Desulfosarcina ovata subsp. ovata: one gene and its partner. Each later gene encodes a partner of the first gene's protein in a complex. Links are inferred from orthologs where the notes say so. Each region holds a gene or a part of one and is shown on either strand. Other genes may lie near its edges. The genes, in order: GN112_RS33475 and GN112_RS03080.

Evidence for each region.
Region 2: the proteins of GN112_RS33475 (region 1) and GN112_RS03080 are in contact, whole or in part, in a crystal structure (PDB 5UE9), measured with the Lactococcus lactis proteins. The link is inferred for Desulfosarcina ovata subsp. ovata from one-to-one orthologs. Residues at the interface, in WP_023189152.1 of Lactococcus lactis: Leu4, Gln5, Ala47, Ser48, Met49, Leu50, Leu51, Arg52, Arg53, Met95, Leu98, Arg223, Met224, Ala225, Cys226, Ile228, Gly229, Ala230, Cys231, Tyr232, Ala233, Val235, Glu236, His237, Asn243, His244, Ala245, Lys247, Glu250; in WP_025017116.1 of Lactococcus lactis: Gly25, Phe27, Phe29, Glu32, Tyr33, Lys35, Tyr36, Lys48, Phe56, Thr60, Pro61, Arg62, Val63, Ala64, Glu65, Thr66, Ala67, Ser68, Gly69, Met70, Ile74, Gln77, Pro223, Glu251, Phe274, Ala275, Pro277, Phe278.

What each region holds. Positions count from the first base shown.
Region 1 is NZ_AP021879.1:7,619,621-7,629,626, forward strand. The notes cover bases 3,449-6,403. They hold GN112_RS33475 (dihydroorotate dehydrogenase electron transfer subunit), read left to right. Parts: upstream 3,449-4,504; coding sequence 4,505-5,302; downstream 5,303-6,403. Other genes in these bases: GN112_RS33465 (ComF family protein), read left to right, coding at 3,449-3,590; GN112_RS33470 (purine nucleoside phosphorylase YfiH/LACC1 family protein), read left to right, coding at 3,612-4,442; GN112_RS33480 (AtpZ/AtpI family protein), read left to right, coding at 5,422-5,640; GN112_RS33485 (ATP synthase subunit I), read left to right, coding at 5,670-6,056; atpB (F0F1 ATP synthase subunit A), read left to right, coding at 6,059-6,403. In the rest of the region: GN112_RS33440 (DUF4416 family protein), read left to right, coding at 1-90; GN112_RS33445 (YicC/YloC family endoribonuclease), read left to right, coding at 87-968; GN112_RS33450 (DUF370 domain-containing protein), read left to right, coding at 999-1,283; gmk (guanylate kinase), read left to right, coding at 1,261-1,866; 23S rRNA (guanosine(2251)-2'-O)-methyltransferase RlmB, read left to right, coding at 1,868-2,650; more of GN112_RS33465, read left to right, coding at 2,796-3,448; more of atpB, read left to right, coding at 6,404-6,748; atpE (ATP synthase F0 subunit C), read left to right, coding at 6,896-7,168; excinuclease ABC subunit UvrA, read right to left, coding at 7,247-10,006.
Region 2 is NZ_AP021879.1:685,693-695,659, forward strand. Bases 3,191-6,106 are described here. They hold GN112_RS03080 (dihydroorotate dehydrogenase), read left to right. Parts: upstream 3,191-4,141; coding sequence 4,142-5,071; downstream 5,072-6,106. Other genes in these bases: GN112_RS03070 (IS701 family transposase), read right to left, coding at 3,191-3,246; GN112_RS03075 (NfeD family protein), read right to left, coding at 3,460-3,711; GN112_RS03085 (PEP-CTERM sorting domain-containing protein), read left to right, coding at 5,420-6,058. In the rest of the region: GN112_RS03055 (diguanylate cyclase), read right to left, coding at 1-714; GN112_RS03060 (SPFH domain-containing protein), read right to left, coding at 724-1,575; GN112_RS03065 (NfeD family protein), read right to left, coding at 1,648-1,872; more of GN112_RS03070, read right to left, coding at 1,915-3,190; GN112_RS03090 (2-isopropylmalate synthase), read right to left, coding at 6,148-7,686; cimA (citramalate synthase), read right to left, coding at 7,927-9,588; ilvC (ketol-acid reductoisomerase), read right to left, coding at 9,662-9,967.

The DNA of each region.
Region 1 (10,006 bases):
TATATGATCGACCTTAAAAAAGAGCTGGCCCGGAAGCCGGATGCGCTGCCCGGCAGTGCATCGCCCGACGCCGGCGGGGAGTTTTCATGATCAAGAGCATGACCGCCTACGCCCGGGTGGAACAGCAGGTCGCGCCGTTCACCTTCCGTATCGAGGTGCGAACGTACAACAGCCGCCACCTGGACGTGGCCCTGAAACTGACCCACGGTTTCGAACCGCTGGAGGAGCGCATCAAGACCCGCATTGCCGGGACCGTGGCCCGGGGACGGGTGGAGATCCGTGTGATCATCCAGGACGAGTCCGAGGCGAGCACGGTGTTCGAGGTCAACCTGCCGCGGGCGAAAGCCTATCATCGGGCGCTGTGCGATCTGAACCAGGCCCTGGGAAAAAGCGACCCCGTCGCCATGGAGACGGTCCTGGCCACAGGTGGGCTGATCCAGACGGTAGAGGTGGAAAAGGATGTGGATGCGGTCTGGCGGCAGTTACAGCCGTGTCTAGCCAAGGCGCTTGCCGATCTGGACGCCATGCGCCGGGTGGAGGGGGCCAATCTGGCCGAGGACTTCAAACAGCGCCTGGCTGCCATCGAAACCATGCTGGCAGAGATCGACGCGCAGGCCGGTCAGGTGCCTGAAATGTACCGCCAGCGGCTTGTCGAGCGCATCGAGGCGCTGACCCATGGCATCGTCGAGATCGATCAGACCCGCATTGCCCAGGAAGCAGCCTTGTTGGCCGACCGCAGCGATATTTCCGAGGAGATCGTGCGGGCCAGAAGCCACATCCAGCAGTTCCGCTCGCTCATGGCCGACGACGCACCGGCCGGCCGGCCGCTCAATTTTCTGCTGCAGGAGTTCAACCGCGAGTTCAACACCATGGGCTCCAAATCGGGCAAGGCGAGCATGTCCCACACGATCGTGGCGGTGAAATCGGAGCTGGAGAAATTGCGCGAACAGGTTCAGAATGTCGAGTAGACCCACTGAGCGGATCGGGGAGCGCTGATCATGGAAAAAAAACTGCTCAATATCGGTTTCGGCAACACGGTGGTGGCCGAACGGGTGGTGGCCATTGTCTCCCCCAGTTCCTCGCCCATGAAGCGGCTCAAGGACGAGGCCCGCGAACAGCGGCATCTGGTGGATGCGACCCAGGGACGGCGGACCCGGGCCATCATTGTCATGGACAGCAATCATATCGTGTTGTCCGCGATCCAGTTCGAAACCGTGGCCCAGCGGTTCGAGGATTTGAAAAAGGAAAAGGTGAGTGTGAATGGACCCGATGGCCCCCAATGATCCGGTCGCACCGGATAAATCTGCTGGCAGTGGTCGTCTTTTTGTGGTTTCGGCCCCGTCGGGTGCCGGTAAGAGCACCTTGTGCCAGGCCGCCCGTAAGCAATTGCCGGACCTGGTCTACTCGGTCAGTTCGACCACCCGCCCACCGCGTTCCGGGGAGCAGGACGGGCGCGATTACTTCTTTGTCAGCCGCGAGGATTTCCAAAAAGGCATTGACAAAGGCCTGTGGGTGGAGTGGGCCCAGGTGCACGACAACTACTACGGTACCTCGGCCCGTTTTATCGACGGCCATCTGGCCGCCGGGCGGGATGTGCTCATGGACATTGACGTCCAAGGCGCCCGGCAGATCCTCGAGCGGTATCCGCAGACCATCACGATTTTTATCATGGTCCCCTCCATGGCGGCTTTGCGCCAGCGGCTTACCGCCCGCGGCCAGGACGACATGGACGTGATCGAAAAACGACTGCGCAATGCCAAGGCGGAAATCGCCCAGAAGGAACGCTACCGGTACGTGGTGGTCAACGATGACTTGCCGGCGGCCATCGACCGGTTTGTGCGCATCCTGAAAGGTGAGGCCGACTGAGATGGTTCCCAAGAACCGCCAGCGGCGGCCCGGACCGAATGCCAGGGAGGTATTATACGGCTTCCACCCGGTGATGGAGGCGCTGATGGCCGGCCGGCGGCGCATCAATGCCGTGATGATGGATCGCCAGGTGCCCTCCGAGCGCCAGGGCCGCGTCATCGAACTGGCCCAACCGCGCGGTATCCCTGTTCAGACGGTGACGGTAGAGGCGCTGCGCGCGGCCTGCGGCAGCGACCACCATCAGGGGGTGGCCATGACGGCCTCGCCGTTGCCCATGGCGACACTGGAATCGCTCTCGTTGCCCGAAACCGGTGGCGATGGCAGCTGCCTGTTGGTTCTTCTGGACAGCATCAAAGATCCCCACAACCTGGGGGCGATCGTGCGATCTGCGCACTGCGCGGGGGTCGATGCCCTGGTGATTCCCAAGGACCGTGCCGCCGGGGCCACCCCGGCGGTGTCCAAGGCCTCGGCCGGTGCCCTGGAACACACCCGGCTTTGTCAGGTGACCAACCTGACCCAGGCCATCGAATGGCTGAAAAAAAAAGGCGTTTGGGTGGCCGGATTGGCCATGGAAGCGCAGCAAACCGTTTTCCAGGCCGATCTGCAAGGCCCCCTGGCTTTGGTGGTGGGCGGGGAGGAGAAGGGACTGCGACCGCTGGTGCGGCAGGCGTGCGATTTCCTGGTCTCCATCCCTCTGTGCGGCCGCGTGGATTCGCTGAACGCTTCGGCTGCCGCCGCGGTGGTGCTCTTTGAAACCTATCGTCAGCGGCATGAACAGCACTGACCGTCCAATGGTGAACGATGAACCAAACATTTCCTCTCAGGAAGGAGGTGGGGCCGATGGCCAATGCAGAGAAAATCAAATACTCCCAGTTTGCCGAAGCGATTGTCAGCCTGATGAAATAGACACTGGCGGTAGGGGCCGGGCGATGGGCGGGCCGGTGGTTCGGCGCTGGTTGTTTAGCGCGATTGATGCCCTTTTCCCGTTTTGTTGCCGGCGTTGCGGTCACCTGTTCCTGCGCGGCGGTTCACAGCGGCCCGCAACCGACGGGGCCGTGGCAGACCCGGATCTGTCCCAGGCCCTGGCCGATCAGTTCTGTCCGGTCTGTCGTCAGCGCTGGACGGCGGTATCCTCGCCTTTTTGCAGTCGCTGCGGTCTGGTTTTTAAAAGCCGGGAAGGCGACAATCATCTGTGCGGCCGTTGCCTGGAGCGACCGGGGGCCTTTACCCGGGCCCGTGCGCTGGGCATTTACGACGAAACCCTGAGATCCGCCATTCATGCGCTGAAATTCAGGGGGATCGTCGCCTTGGCCGTCCCACTGGGTGACTTGCTGCTGGACGTCTTCCGGCGTCATTGGGAGCCAGGCGAGATCGATTTGGTCGCACCGGTGCCCCTTCACCGCCGGCGTTTCCGCCAGCGCGGTTTCAACCAGGCTTACCTGCTGATCCGGCACTGGAACCTCCCCACCGGAGGCACCATCGTCCGCGATCTGTTGGTGCGCCGGCGGGCCACGCCCCCCCAGACCGGCATGGACCGGCGGCAGCGCCGGAGGAACATCAAAAATGCCTTTGGGGTTAGGCAGCCCGGCCAGGCCGCCGGGAAACGGGTGCTGCTGGTGGACGATGTGCTGACCACAGGCGCCACTGCCGATGCCTGCGCCCGGACGCTTTTGCAGGCCGGCGCCGAACGGGTTGATCTGCTCACCCTGGCCAGGGCCCTGTGACCCTCGGCGGCTCCAAAGACGATGCTGTTGAAAAAAACGGTTGAGAGTCGGTGTCCCTTGCTGCTGCTGAAAAGAGAGCAAAACCAGCTGTTTCAATTCCCGGCCTTGAATCGTTTGCCGGGAGTGATCCACGCGATCACCACTCGGGCGGGCGGGGCCAGCTGGCCGCCTTTCGAGGGGATGAACCTGAGTTTCGGTGTTGGCGACGATCCGGTGGCGGTCACGTCCAATCGCCGGTGGCTGCACCGGCTTACCGGTGGCATTCATGTGTACAGCCGCCAGAATCACGGGACCACCGTCGGGGTGATTACACGGCAAACTCTGGGTGACCGTGACGCGGCCATCCAGACGGCACCGGTGGCCGCCGATGCCCTGATCACCGATGTGCCCGGCATTCGTCTGCTGATCCAGACCGCCGACTGCCAGGCGGTGATGCTGGTCGATCCGGTCAAGCGGGTGGTGGCCAACGTTCACAGTGGCTGGCGGGGCAGTGTGGCCAACATCATCGGCCATACGGTGGCCCGGATGATCACTGGGTTCGGTTGTGACCCCGGCGGCATGACGGCTGCCATCGGGCCTTCCCTGGGGCCGTGCTGTGCCGAGTTTGTCAACTATCGGACGGAGATCCCCGAGCCGCTGTGGCGGTTTCGGGTGGGGACGTGCCATTTCGATTTCTGGCGCATCAGCCGGCATCAACTGGTCGCTGCCGGTCTGTCGGCGGATAACCTGTTTGGTGCGGATATCTGTACCCGTTGCAACCCGCATCTTTTTTTCTCCTACCGGGTGTCGCGGCAAACCGGCCGGCTGGCCGCACTGATCGGTCTGGACGAACCGGTTGGTGGAAATCGTTGATTGACGGAGGCAGGGCTGCTTGAAAAGGAAATTTTACGATAGGGACGTGAGGAATTGAACGCATGATCATTCAGGATGCCATCGTGCTGTGGAATCAGGCGGCGGCCAAAGGATACTGGCGCCTGGGGCTGGCCTGTAGCGCCGGATTCGAATCCGCCCGGCCCGGGCAGTTCGTCATGGTTCGCGTGGGCCGCCAGAACCGTCCCCTGCTGCGCCGGCCCTTTTCCCTGCTGGGGCTGATTAAAGACGGGGAACAGGTGACCGGGATCGAAATCCTCTTCAAGGTGGTGGGCAAGGGCACCGAAGCCCTGGCCCGCTGCCGCGCCGGAGACTGGTTGTCGGTAATCGGGCCGCTGGGAAACGCGTTTCTGGTGCCGGACGACTGCCGCCAGCTGATTCTGGTGGCCGGCGGGGTCGGCGTGCCGCCGATCCGTTTTCTGGCGCAGTCGCTACTGGAACGAGAGGGGGCGCTGGATCGCTGCGTGGTGTTCATCGGCGGGAGAACCAAAGATGACCTGGTCTGTATCGGTGAGTTCGACCTGCCCGGATTTTTGCTGGACATTTCCACCGATGACGGCAGCCAGGGAAGTATGGGGGTGGTCACGAAAAGTTTGATGAAAACCCTGGATGCCGGTGCGGCCGACCTGATCTGTGCCTGCGGGCCCCCGGCCATGCTCAAGGCCGTGGCGGACATCGCCCTGGCGCGCAACATTCCCTGCCAGGTCTCCATCGAAGCCATGATGGCCTGCGGCATGGGCGCCTGCCTGGGGTGTGCCGTTCAGACGCGCGGCGATGCGGCGCGGTATCGCCACGTCTGCATGGACGGCCCGGTTTTCGATGCCCGCGAACTGGTCTGGTGACCGTGCCCGTCAGACGTAACACTTTAAGATTGACTTGAAAAATCAGCTATGGTAGAGGCACGTATTCCGATCAAGACCTTATCCGATGCCATGCTATCTTCGGAGAAAGGTCGACTCCCATGAAAAAAGAAACAAGAACCTGGATACGGGACCTGGCTTTTTATTCGAGCCTGGGCTTCTCCGTGTCACTCTCCATCTTTATCGGGTTGGGGATCGGGGTGTATCTGGACAGGCGCTTTGACACCGCACCATGGTTGATGCTTGTTTTCCTGGGGCTCGGTATCGCCGCCGGATACCGCAACATCGGCCTGGCGATTAAGAAGAGCCGTAAACTGTGACCTGAAGCCGCGAAGAAACGACGCCTACAGTGAACATTCAGCAGCGCTTACTCACATTCGTCACACGGTCCAACTGGGTGCTTCTGGCCTCTGTCAGTCTGCTGGGGTTCGTGGCCACTTCTCCCTCGTTTGCCCGGGGGCTGATCTTCGGCGGCCTGATCGTTACGATCAACTTTCATCTTCTGGCCAGAACGCTGAAAAACGCGCTCCGCCCGTCGCGGCTGGCATCTCCCAATGTGGTTCTCGTTAAATATTACATCCGCTTCATCATCAGCGGCGTGATCATCTTTTTTCTCATCCGCCAGCAGGTGGTGAATCCCATCGGTCTGTTTCTCGGTCTTTCCGTTGTGGTGGTCAGCATCACCCTGGCCACCATGGTTGAGCTTAAAAAACTAATTTTCAAGGAGGCGGTCTAAGGATGGAGCATCCCTATCTATTTTTCGTCAAGATTTTTGAAGCGATCGGCCTGGGACATTTCGCCCACACTTATACCCATGTGGTTTACTCCTGGGTGCTCATGGCGATTCTGATCATCGGCGGCGCCCTGGCCACCAAAACCATTTCCATGATTCCGGGAAAGACCCAGAACCTGTTCGAAGTGATCGTTTCCGGAATTGAGGAGTTCATGGTGGAGACGGCCGGTGAAGAGGCCCGCTGGCTGTTCCCTTTGGCGGGTACGGTTTTCCTTTATGTTTTTATCGGTAACCTGATCGGAATCATCCCCGGATTCTTTCCGCCCACCGCCAATCTCAACACCACTGCATCCGTTGCTATCGTTGTCGTGGTCTTCACCCACGTCATTGGTATCAAATATCATGGTGCGAAATACATCAAACACTTCATGGGACCGGTCTGGTGGATGTCGCCGCTGATCTTCATCATTGAGATCATCGGTCACTTGGCTCGAATTCTCTCCCTCTCTTTCCGTCTTTTTGGAAACATGATGGGACACGAGATCGTTCTGGCGATCCTCTTCGGTCTGGCCGGTGCTTTCTTTGCGCCGCTGCCGATCATGGCTCTGGGTATTTTTGTGGCCTTCGTGCAGGGATTTGTCTTTTTCCTGCTCTCCATCATCTACTTCTCAGGAGCCATGGAACACGCCCACTGATGCGGTAGCCGGCATACTTTGGATGAATGCCGATCCGCCGGTCAGCGGATCAGACCCGCCGGGTGGATTGGCTCAGGTTCAATCGAATTGGGGTAACTGGAAGAAGCCCTAACAACTATCAATCTTTTTAAGGAGGACGTGGAGAATATGGAAGCATTACAGTTTTTTATCGCATGTGTGACCGCCGCTGGGTTTGGTATTGCAATCGCCGCTTTCGGTTGTGGCCTCGGACAGGGCATGGGCCTCAAGGCCGCCGTTGAAGGCATCGCCCGCAATCCCGAATCTTCCGGTAAAGTCACCGTGACCATGCTGATCGGTCTGGCCATGATCGAATCTCTGTGTATTTACGCACTCGTTGTTTCCCTGATCCTGATCTACGCGCATCCCCAGGCTGCCGCCATCGCCGGACTGCTTGGCTAACACTGATTTTTCAGTACCCAGCACCTAAAAAAAGCCCCCTGCTGTGGCAGGGGGCTTTTTTTATGCGCCGCCAGCGAATCATGACGGCATGCGGTTTCCCAGAACCTTTTTAAGGTAGCGGCCCGTGTGGGAATCTTCGACCTGGCAGATATCCTCAGGGGTGCCCGCCGCCACGATGAATCCGCCACCGTCTCCTCCCTCCGGTCCAAGGTCGATGACGTGATCGGCCGTTTTGATGACGTCCAGGTTGTGTTCGATAATCACCACCGTATTACCGGCATCCACCAGGCGGCCGAGCACACCCAGCAATTTGCGGATATCGTCGGGGTGCAGGCCGGTGGTGGGTTCGTCGAGAATATACAGTGTATTACCGGTGCTGCGCCGACTGAGTTCACGGGCCAGTTTAATGCGTTGGGCCTCCCCGCCGGACAGCGTGGTGGCCGACTGGCCGATGGGAACATAGCCCAACCCCACATCGGCCAGGGTTTGGAGCTTGGTGCGGATGGCCTCGACATTCTGGAACATGGCCAGCCCCTGATTGACCGTCATGGCCAGCACTTCGGCGATGTTTCTGCCCTTGTAGCGGATTTCCAGTGTCTCCCGGTTATAGCGTTTGCCCCGGCACACATCGCAGGGGACATAGACGTCGGGCAGAAAATGCATCTCGATGCGGATAATACCGTCGCCACCGCAGGCTTCACAACGCCCCCCACGCATGTTGAAGCTGAAGCGGCCCGGTTTATACCCGCGCATGCGGGCCTCCGGGGTACGGCTGAACAGATCGCGGATCGGTGACAGCAGACCCGTATAGGTTCCCGGGTTGGAGCGTGGGGTTTTACCGATGGGAGACTGGTCGATGTCGATGATCTTATCGACCCGTTCAAGCCCGGCAATGGCCCCGAAGTGACCGGCCGACAGGTTGAGTTGCTGCAGACGCCGTCGGGCGGCCCGGTAAAGGGTCTCGATGACCAGGGTGGACTTGCCCGACCCGGAAACCCCGGTGACGCAGGTCAGCACCCCCAGGGGGAAGGTCACGTCGATGTTTTTCAGGTTGTTCTGGCAGGCACCGGTGATGCGGATTGATCCCTGGTCGGCGGGCCGGCGGCGTTCCGGCAGATCAATGCGCAGCCGTCCGGAAAGATACCTGCCGGTCAGTGAATGGGCATCGCCCAGCAACTGGGCGGGGGTGCCCTGGAAGACCACATGGCCGCCCTTCATTCCGGCGCCGGGGCCCATGTCCACCACATGATCGGCGGCAAGAATGGTCTCCTCGTCATGCTCCACCACCAATACCGAGTTGCCCATGTCGCGCATGCGGGTCAACGTGCCCAGCAGTCGGCTGTTGTCGCGTTGATGCAGACCGATGCTGGGCTCGTCCAGCACATAGAGAACGCCGGTCAGTTTGGCGCCGATCTGGGTGGCCAGGCGGATGCGCTGGCTCTCTCCGCCGGAGAGCGTATGGGCCGGCCGGTCGAGGGTCAGGTAGCCCAGCCCCACATCTTCCAGAAACGCCAGACGGGCGACAATCTCCTTGACGATTTTCTCGGCGATCAACCGGCGTTTGCCATCCGGATGGTGGGCTTTGAAGAAACGCAGCAGGTCGCTGATCGACCGTGCGGTCAACTTAAAGATGGGGATGCCGTCGATTTTTATCTGCCGGCTTTCCCGGCGCAGGCGTGAACCGTGGCAATGCGGGCAGGCATCCTCGGCCATATATTCAGCCAGGGTGTTTTTTTCTGCGGTTGAGCCGGCCTCGGCATATTGCCGGCTCAGTTGGGCGAGAATGCCTTCAAACGGTTTGGGCGTTTTTGTAGCGTGGCCGGCGGAACCAAATGGGATCTTTTGGTCTCCGGAACCGTGCATAAGCACCGATCTGAAGTGGTCGGGAAGATCCTGGTAGGGGGTATAGATGTCCACCCCGTAAAAGGTGGTCAGATCCTCCAGAAATTCGGCGAAGGCGACGGAATGGCGCTGGGCCCAGACGGCCACCGCGCCCTCCCTCAGGGAAAGCTCCGGATTGGGAACGATTCGAGCGGGGGAAAACGCCCTGACGATTCCCAAACCGTCGCAGTGAGGGCAGGCTCCGTGGGGTGAGTTGAAGGAAAAGCTGGACGGCGATAACTCCGGATAGCTGATGCCGCAGCGGAGACAGGCCGCCGTTTCGCTGAACCGCAGGGTCTCCTCCACGCTGTCCATGCGTTCTCCCACGAACGCCACTGCCACCTGCCCTTCGGATCTGCCGATGGCCAGTTCCATGGAGTCCGCCAGCCGGTTGCGAATCGTGGATTTCAGGATCAGGCGGTCAACGACCACATCGATCTGCTTGGGATGGATGCCGGCAGCGTCGCCCAGGCTCTCGAGATCATAAATTTTGCCGTCCATGCGGATGCGGGCGAAGCCCTCCTTGCGCAGCCGCTTGAACAATCCCTTGTGGCCGGAAGATGGATCGTGATGCAGGGGGGCAAGCACCAGCAGGCGGGCACCTTCCGGTCGCTGCATGACGGCGGTGACCATTTCATCGATACTCTGGGAGAGAATCGGCCGGCCGCACCGGTAGCAGTGGGCAACGCCGGTGCGGGCGTAAAGCAAACGGATGAAATCGTATATTTCGGTAACCGTGCCCACTGTTGAACGCGGGTTGTGGCTGGCTGTTTTCTGTTCGATGGCAATGGCCGGGGAGAGGCCTTCGATCAGGTCCACATCGGGTTTTTCCAGCCGTTCCAGGAACTGCCTGGCGTAGGTGGAGAGGGACTCCACATAGCGGCGCTGGCCTTCGGCGTAAAGGGTGTCAAAGGCAAGGGTCGACTTTCCGGAGCCGGAAAGCCCGGTGATGACCAC
Region 2 (9,967 bases), 6.9 Mb from region 1 along the record:
GTCCAGATCCATCATCAGCAGGGAGAAGGGCGTCCGGCTAACACAATTGCGATCGACCAGTCCCGCCAAATAATGGTCCAATGCCTTGCGGTTGTTGACGCCGGTCAAAGCGTCGGTATTGGCCGAATGCCGGGCGCGACTGAGTTCTTGTTTCAGGACTTCCACCTGACTGGAAAGCGCCTCCAAGGCTTTTTGATCCTGGTTTTCCTTTTGTCTGACCATTTCCCGCAGTTTGTCGACTTCGCGGATCATTTCGTTTTTTATGCGTTTGATATCGTCCAGTCGGGTGATTGCGTCGAACCGCTCACCCTGGGAACGAATGGAGGTATAAAAATCGCGGTTTCCATCGTCCAGTCCGGTCATGGCCGCCGTCATCAGGTCGATGATCTCTCTAAATTCGGTTTCGCGCTCTGCCAGATATGTTTTCTGCCGCTGGATATGATCCAGGATTTTGGTTTTATCTCGCTCGAGGTGGGTGGCGATGGTCCGGGTTTTTTCCTCTGACTGAAAGCGTGCCTGAAGCCGTTGCAAAACGTGTTTGAACGCTTCGGCATCGATTTCGGTGATATCCAGGGTATATTCGCGCAAACAGAAAAAGAGAATCTGGATGCTGTCCAAGAAGAGATCCATTCGCTTCCGGGCAGCGTCGATCGTCCTGTTTAGTTCAACTGGATCCGGATCGGTGGCGGATGGTTTGCCAAGGCGTATCATCATTCCAGACCCTTATTTGCTTCCGCCCAGAATCCCACGAATGGCCGCGGGAATCTCTGCCGGCATCATGACCACTTTGGCATTTTGGGAGGTGGCCAGGGCTTTGAGTGACTCCACATATTTTTCACCGATCAAATACATGACCGGGATTTCGTTTTCCCCGATGGCTTCGGTGACTTTCTGAATGGCCCGCTGGCTCGCTTCGGCCAGAACAACCTTGGCCTGACCGTCCCGTTTGGATGCTTCCAGGCGACCTTCGGCCTCAAGAATGGCGGCGGCCTTTTCCCCATCCGCCCGGGTGACCGTTGCCCGCCGTTGACGCTCGGCGGCCGCCTGTTCCTCCATGGCCGCCTGCATGGTTGGGGAAGGGTTGATGTCCTGGATTTCAACGGTCTTCATGGTAATGCCCCAGTCGGCGATATCATCGGAAATGGCGGTTTTGAGTTTGGCCTTGATCTGATCCCGAGAGGAGAGCGCGTCGTCAAGGTCCATTTCACCGACAATGGAGCGCAGTGATGTCTGCACCAGATTCTGGATGGCGATCTGGTAATTTTCCACGCCGTAAACGGCTTTTTCCGGCGAGATGATATTGATGTAGGCCACGGCGTTGGCAATGATCACCGCATTGTCGCGGGTGATCACCTCCTGGGATGGAATGTCCAGAACAATATCCTTGGTGGTCACCTTATGGGCTACCGTATCGATATACGGGATGATGATGTTGAGGCCCGGACCAAGGGTTTTGTGAAATTTGCCCAGCCGCTGAACCACATGCTTGCTGCCCTGGGGAACGATGCGGACCCCCAGTACGAGGGTAACGATGACAAGCACGACAAAGATAAGAGCGATGATCAGGGTTTCCATATTTCCTCCATGATATAAGATATTGGTTGACGGAGAATCGTTTTTCAATGCCCATCGACGGATGGGCACGGGCTATCGCTTCCGGACCACCAGTGTATTGCCGGAAATATCGACAACACTGACCCGGTCGCCCACGCCGACCGTCGTATCGCAAATAAACGGCCACTCTTCGGCGCCGAGCAGCGGCGTGGTAAAACGGACCATGCCCCGGCTTCCCTGTCCCGGCTGGCGAATCACCTGGCCGGTTTCACCGATCGCGGCTTCACGGGAAATCCCGGCTTTTGTCCGGTCGGTCATTTTCGGCCGGATGTATTTGAACCTAAAGTTTCCTAAATTCAATCAAGCCGCCATGCGCAGCAGTACGTCCACGAGAGAATTAAAGACGGATTTGCGTGGCACCGGGAAGAGCCTACCAAAATCCTTGTCCATCGCGGCCTTTGTAACGGATCGGCGGACATCCGAAAAGGCAAAATGACGGCGGCCGCCGACGGCATGCCGGCGAGATGGCGTTTTCTCGACCCGGCTGGCGTAAATCCAGGCGACGGTGGTCGCCAGCATGCAAAAGTGCAGATGGTTGCTGACGGCCTGCGGATGACGGCTTTGCGTGTCAGCGCTGCCGATGTCGTTTTTCAATTCCTTGAATAAGGCTTCGATCTTCCAGCGGGCCCCATAGTATTCGATAATCTGCTCAGCCGAAAGGGACAGGTCGGTGGAATAAAGTGCCACCCACTGTGTCTTACGATAGACCCAGACCACCTTGACCGCACATCGGATGGTCTTGAGCATCACCACGCGTTCATAGGCTACGATGTTCCGGTTGCGGCCATACAGGTTGACGATGTATTCTTTTGCCAGCGATTTGAATCGAACGGCCAACGCTGCCGCATTCCCCAGCTTGCGGCCATATTTACGCGGGCGGCCTTGTCGTCCGGTCGGAGGTGGCGGCAGTTCAAATATTGTGCTGTTGGATCGAAGCCTGGAAATCATATCCACCCATATGCCCAACTGTTTTTTCAATGGCTTCCACAGGCCGCCATTGCCGAACCATGAGTCGGTGATGATGACAATCCGTTTTCTGGGAAACACCGCGGCAATCTCACCGATCATGTCGACCGCCATGGCAAGCTTGCTCTTGAATGTCACTTCCGGTCCATTGCTGTCACGGTTCATTCGTTCGATGGTTTTCTTCAGGAGGTAGAAACGATAACTCAGCGGCAGACAGGCCCAACGTCCCTTGATCATCTTCAACAACCCCACAGCAACGATGTTCTGGGCCCACGGATACCTGGACTGGTTTTGCTTGGCAGCATGATCGAAAACCTTGTCGCAGGCGAAAATCTTCTTGCCTGTCTTGGCGTTGATACTGTCATCCAGAGCCAGCATTAACCGCCCACCGGTCGTTGGCAGCGGAATCAATTTCCACAGCGTGGGCCATAACCGTTGCCATGGAATCCGTGGGGATGCCATGAAGGTATAGAACTTTTTACGACTGATCCCGGAAAAGCCGAACACCGTCTTCAAGCACCGTAGAATGTTTGAGGTCCTCGATGAGGCGAAAGGAACAATGATCGCCACGATCGTGTATACGAACCATATTCCCCGTTCCTGACCTTTACTGGACTGAGCAAATTCGTTTTTGAGTTTTTCAAGGATGTCGTGTAGGATAAGCATGCGAGGCCTCCGGTTGGGTTGTTTGTTTGTGGAAGAAGAAACATACCACAACCGAGCCTCGCAATCAACATTAACATACTGTATTAACTAAATATTTGATCATATTGCCAAAAATCGGTCCCGATATCTGTAATGATTTCAATAGGTTACAGGCGACCGCCATTTTGCTAACCATCTGTTATTACAGGAAATATTAATATTCTTCAGTAGTACTCACCCCGCCGGGCTGCTTTCAAAAAGGGGAAACTTTAGTTTGAACCATAGAAAGGTAAAGCCACAGGATGCGATGGCCCAGACAAACAGTTGCGAGGAAAAGCTCAGTCCCTTGGCCATCAGCATCAAACCGGAAACCAGGATGGCACCCAGGCCGAACCAGAAAATGGTGAAGCTGGGGATGAAGATCTCCACCATGATCAAAATCATTCCGAACACCAGCCAGTGCCAGTATTCAACGTTTACATGCATATCATTCTCCTTGGCTTCAACAGCATATCGGTAGTTTTTGGCAGAGAAAAAGCAAAATTTCCAATTTGGTGGGGCAGGTGGGGCAATTTTGAATCATTAGCACAAAACCGCAGACGCTGGAAGCAGCCCCATTCGGTTGTTAGCGCCAGGGTAACCGCATTTGGACGGTTTTCTGTTTTTCGCGGCCAAGGACCGCTCCTACACGTTCTTACGATATGGCTGTTTAATGGGTTGCGTTGTAAGAGCTGGCCATGCCTGCGACAACGGTTTTCCATAGAGGTTGCCAAATGCGGTTACCCTGGCGTTAGCGCAACTGCGGGTTGATCAAACATCCGGACTCGTCTATAGTTTTCAAGGCGCGGATCAACACCAATCTGCGCACATTGAAAACCGAACCCGATACAGCTAACCAGAAAGTCCATTAACGCCCATGAACACACCCGATCTGACTGTCGACATCGGCAACCTCGTGCTCGAAAATCCGGTCATGACCGCTTCGGGAACCTTTGGCTATGCCCGCGAATTCGAGCCCTACATTGACCTGAACCGCCTTGGCGGAATCATTGTCAAAGGGCTCTCCCTGACGCCCGCCAAGGGCAATCCGCCGCCGCGGATTGTGGAGACGGAGTGCGGCATGCTCAACGCCATCGGCCTTGAAAATGTGGGAATCGATGCGTTTGTGCGTGACAAGCTGCCCTTTCTGCAGAGCCTGCGGCCGCCCGTTATCGCCAATATCTATGGCAAGACCATTGATGAATACGCCCGTCTGGCCGAACGCCTCGAGTCGGCAACAGCCGTGAAAGGGGTGGAAGTCAACATCTCCTGTCCCAACGTGAAGGAGGGTGGGGTGGTTTTCGGTTCGGATCCCAGGATCGCTGCCGAGGTGGTCGCCGCGGTTCGCCGGAAAACCAGCAAACACCTGATGGTCAAGCTCTCCCCCAATGTCACCGACATCGCCGTGATGGCGCGGGCGGCCGAAGACGCGGGTGCCGATTCCCTCTCGGTGATCAACACCATCACCGGCATGGCCGTGGATCTTTCCACCCGACGACCGAAACTGGCCAACATTACCGGCGGGCTTTCCGGGCCGGCGATCAAGCCCATTGCCTTGCGCATGGTCTGGCAGGTGGCCCAGGCAGTAAAGATACCCATCGTCGGCGTGGGCGGTATCATGAACGCCACCGATGCGCTGGAGTTCCTGATGGTCGGCGCCACGGCGGTTCAGGTGGGTACGGCCAATTTCGTCAATCCCACGAGTACCATGGAAATCATTTACGGCATGGCCGCCTGGCTGAGGCAGGAAGGCATTGATGACGTCAAAAAGCTGATTGGCAGCCTGGTTACCGGGGTGTTGGGCTAAAGCAGTATAGATGCAAGCCCATCAGACTCTCCTTTCTCTCCAAAACTGTTGAAATCTCAAAGCGGTCGTGCAGTGGCAGTATAATTCGGCGATCCTGAATGTGAAAAATCTTACATACTTTCCCAATAAGTATCCTTTTTATTCCTCATCTTTCTGTCCGTATCGGGTAAGTCCTCTTCGTTAAACTTTCCAAATAAAGTCGCTGTGCTTGCGCAACATTTTGTTTTTTATTGGCAAAGAGATAAATATGAATTTTTATTATTGTTGGTGTGCAATTTGCTGTATCTATCGCTGATATAGAGGAATAGAGCGATTTTAAGATAAAAATTCATAAATTGGGAGGAACAAATGAGAAAATTAGGCGTAGCTGTACTTATATCTATTTTTTTATTATGCCCTGTTGTTGCGTCCGCTAATTCGATCACTACTGACCAATGTTTAGGAACGGTGACCTTGGTTCTTTCGGTAAACGCTGCTGAAACTGAAAAGGTTGTTCTCGACGATGATTCTGTTCACAACTACTATACAGATTACGAAGCGTTTGCTAATGGAAGTGATACCCCCGTGGAAATCTTCTGCGTTGAAGATGAAGCCGCCCATTTGGGTCCGAAGATTGAATACTCTTTATACACACTGGCCTCTGATGATTATACCAACAAAGTGGTTGCTTGGATCGCGGAAGAGTATTGGGAGAGTGAACAGAAGACGTTAGCCCAATTGGCCATCTGGTGGTATTTAGAGGTAATCGAAAACGTTGATGATATGCTTTTGGTGGAAGACATATATGATATTTTAGCTGCTGCTGAATATGCTGCCCTTGATCCATCCAATGATTATACAAACAATTGGTTTCTGGCAACATTGGGCGGGGAACAGGACTACCTTATCCGCGCAACGGCCCCCGTTCCCGAACCCGCCACCATGCTGCTCCTGGGCACCGGGCTCGTCGGCCTGGCCGGAGCCAGCCGGAAGAAATTCAAGAAATAGACAAAACCCTCCTGAAACGGTTTGTCTAAAAAAAGGCGGACATCGTGCAAACGATGCCCGCCTTTTTCATTCCCGTGATGATCCAGAAACTACAAGGTCTGCGACGCCTTCAACGGATGCGCCTTCAGGTATTCCAGCCGATTCAACCCGTTGATATAGGCTTTGGCGCTGGCCGTGATGATGTCCGGATCGGAACCGCGGCCCAGGGCTACCAGGCCGTTTTCCCGCAGGCGCACGGTCACCTCGCCCTGGGCATCGGTACCGCCGGTCAGGGCACTGACCGTGAAGCGCAGCAGTTCGGCGCTGGCACCCGTCAACTGGGCAATCGTGTTGAAAGCCGAATCAATGGGACCGTTGCCGTAGTTGGCGCCCTTTACGGAGCGGCCGTTGATGGCCAGTTTGACACTGGCCATGGGCATGACGGTGGTGCCGCAGGTCACATGCAGGTATTCCAGGGAGAAGACTTCCGCCGTTCGCAGCACGCCTTCGGTAACCAGGGCTTCCAGGTCCTCGTCCATAACATGTTTTTTCTTGTCGGCCAAATTCTTGAACTGCTTGAAGACGATCTTCAGTTCTTCTTCGGACAGATCGTATCCCAGCCCCTTCAGATGGGTGTGCAGGGCATGGCGGCCGGAATGCTTGCCCAGAACCAACTGGTTGCGGCTCAGACCGATGGTTTCAGGTTTCATGATTTCGTAGGTCATGGGGTTCTTCAATACCCCGTCCTGATGAATGCCGGCCTCGTGGGCAAAAGCGTTGGCGCCCACGATGGCCTTATTGGGCTGGACCATGATACCGGTGATCATGCTCACCAGGCGGCTGGTCGGGTATAGGTGCGCCGTTTGAATGCCGGTTTCGAAGGGCATGAGATTCTGGCGCGTCTGCAGCGCCATGACCACCTCTTCCATGCTGGTGTTGCCGGCCCGCTCGCCGATGCCGTTGATGGTCACCTCGGCCTGCCGGGCACCGACCTGGATGGCGGCGATCGTATTGGCCGTGGCCAGTCCCAGGTCGTTGTGGCAGTGAACGCTGAGTGTCGCCTTGTGCATATTGGGCGTGTTGGCCATCACGTATTTCACCAGTTCGGCAAACTCGTCGGGAATGGCGTATCCCACCGTGTCGGGCAGGTTGACCGTGGTGGCGCCGGCCTCGATGGCCGCCCCGAACACCTGGCACAGGTAATCGCGGTCGCTACGCGAACCGTCCTCGGCCGAGAACTCCACGTTGTCGGTGAGGGATTTGGCGTATTTAACGGCATCAACGGCCGCGTTCAGCACTTCTTCACGGTTCATTTTGAGTTTGTATTTCAAGTGCAGGTCCGAGGTCGCGATGAACGTGTGGATGCGCGGTTTTGCAGCATGCCGGACGGCGCCCCATGCCAGGTCGATGTCTTGCTTGCTGGTTCGCGCCAGGCCGGCGATTTCACTGTTTTTTACTCGTTTGGCAATTTCCGAAACCGCTTCAAAGTCGCCTTCGGACGCTGCGGGAAAACCCGCTTCGATAATGTCCACACCCAGTTTTTCCAACTGCACGGCTAGCCGCATCTTCTCATTGGTGTTCATGCTGGCGCCGGGGCTCTGCTCACCGTCCCGCAAAGTGGTGTCAAATATTTTTACTCGCTCGGGCATTGCTTTTCTCCTTCATGGGGCATGTCTGTTTGCGTGGTTGATTACTGACAACCTATTCTGCCGATCATAAAAGTTTGTCAGACAATGCCGAGCATGGGCCGCGGGATATGCATGCTGGCGAATCCCGCGGCGTTGGTACCTTCCTTGATAAATTGCATTGTATGTTGAGTCCTTGATCGAATCGGGTTGCAGGTGAGTCGGCGGTTGCCGATTTGGCGACCGCCGCGGATGCGTTTGAATTTATAGATTGCACGATACAGGAGCCGGCGGTTGCTCATTGCCGGCATGCACACCCGGCGATTCCTGATTCTTCCGGGCCGCTTCCTTGGCCAGTTTGAACTGAAAGCTGTCGGCCAGGGCCTGCCAACTGGCCTCGATGATATCTTCGGAAACGCCGATGGTACTCCAGATCTGATCCTGGTCGCGGGACTCGATGAAAACCCGCACCTTGGCCTCGGTTCCATCGCGACCGTCGACCACACGGACCTTGAAGTCGACCAGTTTCATGGTGTCCAGATCGGGATAGAAGTTGCCCAGGGCTTTTCTCAGGGCATTGTCCAGGGCACTGACCGGACCCAGGCCTTCGGCGGCGGTGATCTCATGACTGTCGCCCACCGAGATTTTGATGGTGGCGTGGGCCGAACAGGGAAAATCCTTGTCTTTTTCAATGGTTACCCGAAACGACTCCAGGTCGAAGAGGGGTTTGAACTGCTCGGTGAATTTTTCCAGCATGATCTGAAACGATCCGTCGGCCACGTCGAACTGGTAGCCTTCCTCTTCCATCTGTTTGATGGCGGCAACAATGGCCTTGCTGTCGCAGCCGTTGGCACACAAGTCGACCCCCATCTCCTTGGCTTTGTACTCCACATTGCTTTTGCCGGCCAGGTCGGACATCAGGACCCGTCGCTGATTACCCACCTGTTCAGGATCCATGTGCTCGTAAGCGCGGGGCTCCTTGATGATGGCACTGACGTGAATGCCGCCCTTGTGCGCGAAGGCACTGCGGCCCACAAACGGACGACTGTTGATGGGAACGATGTTGGCGGTCTCGCTGACATAGCGGGAGATACTTTTCAGGCCGCTGAGTTTTTCGGCAGGAATACAGGGCCGGTTCATTTTGGCACACAGGATCGGAATAATTGTCGTCAGATCGGCGTTGCCGCAGCGCTCGCCATAACCATTGATGGTTCCGTGAACCATCACCGCACCGCAATTCACCGCTGAAATAGAGTTGGCCGCAGCCATGCCGCAGTCATTGTGGGAATGAATGCCCAGCTTCAGCGGACGCGATCCTCCGGTTTGCGGTTTCAACGCCTGTCTGACCGATTGCATGATCGATTCCAGTTCATGGGGCAGGGTGCCGCCGTTGGTGTCACACAAAACAATAAAGTCGGCACCGGCGTCAAAGGCGGCCATCAACGTCTTCAGCGCGTAATCCGGATCGTCCTTGTACCCGTCGAAGAAATGCTCGGCATCGTAGATCACTTCCCGTCCACGCTCTTTCAGAAACGCCACACTGTCGGCAATCATGGCCAGGTTTTCCGTCAGGGTGTTTTCCATGACGGCCGTGACATGCAGGGGCCAGGTTTTGCCGAAAATGGCTGCGGCCGGTGTTTCGCTGTCAAGGATGGCATTCAGGTTGGGATCATCGGCTGCGCGGATACCCGGCTTGCGGGTAGAGCCGAAGGCGGTAATCCGGGCATTGGCAAACGTTTCCCGCTTGGCCAGTTCGAAAAAGCGCATATCCCGGGGATTGGATCCGGGCCAGCCGCCTTCGATGTACTGGATTCCCATTTCATCCAGACGTTTGGCGATTTTCAGCTTCTCGTCTGCGGTGAAGGTGATGTTCTCGCCCTGGGTGCCGTCTCTCAGTGTGGTGTCGTAGATAAGGATCGGTTGCATGCTTAATCTTTCTCCTGACGCGATTTGTGGCGTCGGGGGCCGTCCCGGCAGGCGGGAATGGCCCCCGAACCCCTTATTTGCGCCGGTTTTCCGGTCGAAGGGCACGTACCGCCGCGCCGGCCTGCCACATCTCTGAATTGTGGATCACCGCCAGCTCTTCATTCAATTTCTCGCGGTAATCAGGGGCGCTGTTGCAATCCAGGGTGCGTCGGGTCTCTTCGCCGGTGATCACGCTTTTGTACAGCTGTTCAAACACCGGTGCCACGGCGTCGCGGAAGCGCGGCGCCCAGTCCAGGGCCCCCCGCTGGGCCGTGGTACTGCAGTTGGCGTACATCCAATCCATACCGTTCTGGGCCACGAGTCGGATCAGGCTTTGGGT